2 regions of the Cellulosilyticum sp. I15G10I2 genome follow, and region 1 is predicted to be linked to the other one. Evidence: a T-box and tRNA genes for the amino acid it is inferred to sense, from the RefSeq annotation. Region 1 holds a T-box; the other holds one or more tRNA genes.
The links. A T-box is a leader RNA that pairs with one kind of tRNA and senses whether it is charged. The one in region 1 lies ahead of BN3326_RS02515 (glycine--tRNA ligase), so its partner is inferred to be a tRNA-Gly.
Positions count from the first base shown of each region.

Region 2: it has a tRNA-Gly gene. The T-box ahead of BN3326_RS02515 (glycine--tRNA ligase) is inferred to sense a tRNA for this amino acid. The anticodon was not compared.

Region 1 is NZ_FMMP01000006.1:531,151-534,571, forward strand. Features, by position in the region: gene BN3326_RS02505 (RNA polymerase sigma factor) at 1-599, shown strand, start outside; gene BN3326_RS02510 (anti-sigma factor family protein) at 596-1,354, shown strand; T-box leader at 1,424-1,599, shown strand; gene BN3326_RS02515 (glycine--tRNA ligase) at 1,655-3,040, shown strand; gene ppdK (pyruvate, phosphate dikinase) at 3,229-3,421, shown strand, end outside.
Region 2 is NZ_FMMP01000028.1:265,372-268,792, forward strand. Features, by position in the region: gene BN3326_RS20215 (tRNA modification radical SAM protein MnmL/YtqA) at 1-909, shown strand, start outside; gene BN3326_RS20220 (DUF4364 family protein) at 963-1,487, shown strand; tRNA gene BN3326_RS20225 (tRNA-Pro) at 1,570-1,644, opposite strand; tRNA gene BN3326_RS20230 (tRNA-Gly) at 1,651-1,722, opposite strand; gene BN3326_RS20235 (hypothetical protein) at 1,844-2,329, opposite strand; gene yihA (ribosome biogenesis GTP-binding protein YihA/YsxC) at 2,365-2,958, opposite strand; gene lon (endopeptidase La) at 2,974-3,421, opposite strand, start outside.

The DNA of each region.
Region 1 (3,421 bases):
TAATCAACGATGCAAAGCATGGCGATGTAAATGCATTTGAGGTCCTTATAAGCGCATACGAAAAGAAGATTTATAATATTTGCTTAAGAATGCTTTGCAGCGAGCCGGATGCTTATGATGCTGCACAAGAAGTTTGTATCAAAATTTGGAAACAACTTTATCACTTTAAAGGAGACTCTAAACTGAGCACATGGATTTATAGGATTGCTACGAATGAGTGTTTAGATAAGTTACGTAAAGCTAAAAGTAAAAGGGAAATTTCTTTGTTCCAAACAAATGAAAAAGATAATGAAGTATGGGTGATTGATAAAGTCTGCGAAAATGAAAACGTAATAAGTATCATAGAAAATAAAGCGTTGCAGGAGATATTAAAACAGGCTATGACAGAACTTAAAGAAGAACATCGCACAATGATTGTGTTACGTGATATTAATGCCTATGCATATGACGAGATTGCTGCTATTTTAAGTATTTCTTTAGGCACAGTAAAATCTAGGCTGTCTAGAGCAAGGTTAGCCCTTAAAAAGATTTTACAGCAAAACAAGGAACCTTATAAGTCTTTTTTCGTCAAAAAAGGTAGCGAGGAGGGTGAACAATGAAATGTCATGAATGTATTGAACAATTATCAGCTTATATAGATCATATGCTAACCCCGGAAGAACAAAAAGAACTTGAAAGACATTTAGAATCATGTCAGTCTTGCCAAGAAGAGTTAAAGGCTTTAATAGAAATAGTAGAGAGCATAGCGGCTTTAGAAGACGTTGAAATACCTGAAACACTACATGAGGATATTATGAAAAGTATTCATGAAGATAAAGAATCAATTAAAAAGAATGTAAAGTTGAAAACATGGATGAAATATGTTGCAAGCACTGCAGCTGCATTACTGATCGTTGTGATATTATTAGATGGTTCTCAAATATTGCAGCATAAAAAATCAAGTCTGACAAAAACTGAAAGTGCATCTGAAGAACAGATTCAGGACAATATGATGCTTTCTAATGATACGCAAATGAAAGAGTATAAAGCTTCGCAAGAGGCGGATGCTGCAGATAATCCACCTGAGCAATCAATAGCGATAGCCCAAAATAGAGACATAACCTCTGAACTCACTGAAGTATGGGAAGTTATATCCCTTGACAAAGTAAAAACTGTGGAACTTATTAGTGCGTATATTACAACCTATGAACTTCAAGCTATGTATTTGCCTGATGAATCTAATCCAACATCAATTATTATTTATCAAATTAACAATAAAAATGAATTATTCAATAGCATTAAGGGGATAAATAATGATATAAAAATTTCTAAAGAAGAACCAGAAGGTGAAAATTTAGAAATTATTATAAAATAATGTAATAAGATGTGCTTCGTACTTGACAGTAGTAGAGGTTTTTGTTAAATTAAAGGCGTAGGTAAATATGAGATTACGATGAAAAAGAGAAGTAATAAGAGTAAGTAGTTTCAGCGAGATTGGAAGAGTGTGAGCCAATTACTGCTTTTTTATGAAAGGCACTTTGGAGTAATGTTTTATGAAAGAGGAATGCATCTTTGCATTCAATAAGGGTGGAACCGCGGAAGATACCTTTCGTCCCTTGCATTATAGGGATGGAAGGTTTTTTATTTTACTCAAAAATAATAAGGAGGAAAGTTCATGCAAGAAAAAAACATGCAACAAATAGTAGCTGTTGCCAAATCACGAGGATTTGTATACCCAGGATCGGAGATCTATGGGGGACTTGCAAATACTTGGGATTACGGCCCACTAGGCGTGGAGTTTAAAAACAATGTTAAAAAGGCATGGTGGAAAAAATTTATACAAGAAAGCCCTTATAATGTTGGTGTAGATTGTGCCATACTTATGAATCCAAAAGCTTGGGTCGCATCGGGTCATGTTGGAGGATTTAGTGATCCGCTTATGGATTGTAAAGATTGTAAAGAACGCTTTAGAGCAGATAAAATTATTGAAGATTTTCTAGTTGAAAAAGGAGAGCCTGCAATTGTAGATGGATGGAGCAATGAACAAATGAAAAGCTTCATTGACGAGAATCAAATAGCATGCCCAACTTGCGGTAAACATAACTTTACAGATATTCGACAATTTAACTTAATGTTTAAAACTTTCCAAGGCGTAACTGAAGACTCAAAGAATGTTGTTTATTTACGTCCAGAGACTGCGCAGGGGATTTTTGTAAACTTTAAAAATGTACAACGTACAAGCCGTAAAAAAGTGCCTTTTGGAATAGGTCAAATAGGTAAATCTTTCAGAAATGAGATTACCCCAGGTAACTTTATTTTTAGAACTAGAGAATTTGAACAAATGGAGCTTGAATTCTTTTGTAGCCCAGGAACAGATTTAGAGTGGTTTAGTTACTGGAAAGACTATTGTAAAAACTGGTTACTTAATTTAGGGGTTAATGAAGACCATATGCGTATTAGAGATCATTCAGCCGAAGAATTGTCTCATTATAGCAATGCGACATCAGACATAGAATTCTTATTCCCATTTGGATGGGGAGAATTATGGGGAATTGCAGACCGTACAGATTTCGACCTTAAACAGCATCAAGAGCATTCAGGTGAGGATATGCAGTATTTTGATCCCACGACTAATGAAAAATATATTCCTTACTGTATTGAGCCTTCATTAGGTGCGGATAGGGTAACGCTTGCGTTCTTATGTGAAGCGTATGACGAAGAAACATTAGAAGATGGTGATACAAGAACTATTTTTAGATTTCATCCAGCACTTGCGCCTGTTAAAGCAGCTGTTTTCCCATTATCAAAAAAATTATCTGAAGAAGCAACAGCAGTTTATCATATGTTGTCAAAACATTTTAATATTGAGTATGACGAAAGTGGTTCTATCGGCAAACGTTATAGACGTCAAGATGAAATTGGAACGCCTTTCTGTATTACTGTAGATTTTGATACTAAAGAAGATCAAAAAGTTACTGTGCGCGATAGAGATACAATGACTCAAGAACGCATAGATATTGAGCATTTAGTAGCATATATTCAGAATAAAATGGAGTTTTAATAGCAAAACTTATCAAAAAATGTATAATAGAGATTAAAAATTTTAAAACACTCTATTCAATCTCAAAATTTATGGTATAATGTATGGGAAATGGAAATAATAACTAAGTCTACTTAGTATTCGTCGCCAAACTAAACTAAGAAACAGACACTATTTCATGCAATGAAGAAAAATTAGGAGGGAAAAACATGAGCCAAAAATGGGTTTATATGTTTAAAGAAGGAGATCCAAAAAACAAAAATTTACTCGGTGGAAAAGGTGCAAACCTTGCGGATATGACACAACTTGGTTTGCCAATTCCTCAAGGATTTATAGTAACAACTGAAGCGTGTACAGGTTACTATGACAATGGTAAAAAACTTACAGAAGAAATGGAAGGCC
Region 2 (3,421 bases), on a different contig from region 1:
TATTATAGCCTTAATAACTTTTTAAGAGAAAAACACGGTGAAAAAGTCATCAAACTTTCTATTGATGCCGGCTTTACTTGTCCAAACCGAGATGGTTCTCTTTCTTCCGAAGGCTGTGTTTTTTGCAGTGAAAAAGGAAGTGGTGACTTTATTCCGTCTCATGCTGGATCTATTACCTCACAACTTCATGCATCTATTGGTATACTTTCAAAGAAATGGTCTAACAGCCATAAATACATTGCTTATTTTCAATCCTACTCTAATACCTACGCCCCTCTTGCTTTATTGAAGGCCCGTTATGAAGAAGCCCTTAGTTTTCCTGATGTAGTAGGTATCGCTATAGCTACAAGACCTGATTGTTTAAATGATGAAATAATTGATTATCTCGAAGAACTCCATCACCGGACACATCTTTGGATTGAGCTCGGTCTTCAGAGTGCTAATCCAGCAACTGCGAAATGGATTAATAGAGGTTATTCCTTAGAATGTTTTGAACAAGCCATGTATAAGCTCTCATCAAAAAAAATCGAAACTGTTGTACATCTTATTATAGGATTTCCTTACGAAACACTAGAGGACATCTTATCAACTATCAAGTATATCAGTAGTTTTTCCTTACAAGGTATTAAGCTTCATATGCTTCATGTGCTCGATAACTCTCCTCTTGGAGAAATTTATCTTACACAGCCTTTTAACTTACTTTCTAAGACTGATTATATTTTTACCATTGGTGAAATACTAAAAATATTGCCTCCCACCTTTGTTGTTCATAGATTAACTGGAGATGGTGATGCAGACCACCTCATAGCTCCTTTATGGACTAAAAACAAAAAGCAGCTCTTAAATGAATTAAATCATTATTTTAAAATTAATGATATCTATCAGGGGAAATATTTAAACACATATTGAGTTTCGTTTGTTTTTAATATACAATATTAGTAAAAAGTGTGAGGAGGAGTTCTGTGATTAATAATCATGAAGATTTTACGATTAATAAACTCATCATACTTTATCTTTTATCTCAAGTTAAAATACCACTATCTCTTTCCCAAATGACCCAAATTATATTAGAAAGAGGCTATACTAACTATTTTTCCTTACAGCAGTATTTAAATGAGCTAGAAAAATCTTATTTTATTATGACTTCTAAACAAAATAATACTTCTTATTTTGAGATAACAGATAAAGGTGTTGAAACTTTGGATTTTTTCTCTTCTAGAATTCCTGATTTTATTAGAAAAGAACTAGACCTATTTATAGAGGCCAATTGGAGAAAATTAAGAAGCGAATTAGACATACACGCCGAATATACACCGAATAAATCTAACGAGTATATTGTAAATTGTAAAGTTACAGAAAATAATTCAAGTCTTATCGAACTTAGTGTAAGTGTTGGTTCAAAGAAACAAGCTATTGAACTGTGTAATAAATGGAAAACTAGTGCTTCTACACTTTATAGTGAAATTCTTCAGCTGCTTTCCAAATAAAAAAAGATGTCGCAATGATAACGACATCTTTTTTTATTTGGAAGACTTATATTCAGATCATCTTACAAATGAATTAAAAAAATCGGGGTGACAGGACTCGAACCTGCGGCCTCCTGAACCCAAATCAGGCGCTCTAGCCAAACTGAGCCACACCCCGATAACAAGCGCGAGACGGGACTCGAACCCGCGGCCCTCTCCTTGGCAAGGAGATGCTCTACCACTGAGCCACTCACGCACATCATCATCATAAACTAATTTGTTTCTTCCGACGAAAATTATAATATCATATTTTGATTTTTGTGTCAACATATATTACCCTAAAAATAAAATAATTCTTTAATAATAGCTATCTATTACTACCTATAGTCTTTAATTTTTTTTATTTGATCTTCTATTTTTTGCCTCAATTCATCTGCATATTGAAATTTAGGCTTAACCTCCCCCAGCTGAGTGAGCAGCAATGCATCTATACTGCTTTGCTGCAAAGTTGCTGGATGGTTCATATAATCTCGTATTGCAATCATTTTGCTTATTATTTGAGTATCTTCCACAAGCATTGTTTCTGATAGTGTATGTGCCTTAGAAGTTTTGGGAAGATCTGTTATATCTGTAGATTCTGTCTGCGTCAAAAACTCTCCCATTATTTTTAAAGTATTATAAACTTCTTCTGATACCTGTAATGTGCTTTCCCCAATAGGTGGTACGTTCATTTCATAACCACCTGCATCCTCTTCATCCGAAGTCGTATCAAGCATTATTTCTTCTATCTCTTCTATGCCTTCATCTAATATGGATAATTCTAGTTTATCATTTTTTAAACAATATAGATCTCTTTTAATCATATTCTCCCCCCTATTACCCCCGTAAACCTTTCGTTCTATATGTCAGTATTAATACCATTCTCTATAATTTCCCATAATTCATCTTTCCCTTGTTTTGTCTCTGCCGAAAATCCAATCAATACATCATCAGCTGATAATTCAAGTCCTTTTCTAATGATACTTAAATGTTTTTGAACTTGACTTCTTTTAATTTTATCTAACTTGGTCGCTACTACAATAACATTTTGATGATAATGAGAGATCCAATCATACATCATTTTATCATTAGCGCCTACTTCATGCCTTATATCCACTAACAGAATAACCTTTTTAAGCTGAATTCTTTCCTGCAAATAACTATCAATTAATTTACCCCATTTTTCTCTTTGTTCTTTAGAAACCTTTGCATAGCCATACCCTGGTAGGTCAACAAACATTACTGCGTCTTGAATGTTATAAAAATTTATTGTTTGTGTTTTTCCAGGTTGAGAGCTTGTTCTTGCCAGCGCTTTCCTATTTACAATGGCGTTAATAAGTGAAGACTTGCCGACATTAGACTTGCCGGCAAAAGCTATTTCAGGTAATTCATGCTCTGGAAATTGACTTTTGTTTCCTGCTGTTATAATCATTTCTGACTTAGTTACATTCATTGCTTTTCTCCTTTTTTATGCAAATACATATTGCAGTACTTCATCCATGGTTGAGGCATAGATGATGTTAAGATTTTCTAAAATATTCTCTTCTATCTCTTTAATATTTCTTTCATTTGGCTTTGGTATAATGATATGATTAATATTGGCTCTTTTAGCTGCTATAAGTTTTTCTTTTAATCCGCCTATAGCCAGAACTCTTCCTCTAATCGTGATCTCCCCTGTCATAGCTATATCTGCTTTTACAGGTTTTTCTGTAAGTGCTGATATAATAGCCGTTGCCATAGTAATACCAGCAGACGGGCCATCTTTTGGCACAGCCCCTTCAGGTATATGAATATGTATATCGCAAGTATTATAAAAATCTTCTCTTATCTGAAGTGTTTTCGCTTTAGACCTGATATAGCTTAGCGCAGCCTTTGCAGATTCCTGCATCACATCTCCCATTTTTCCGGTAAGCTGA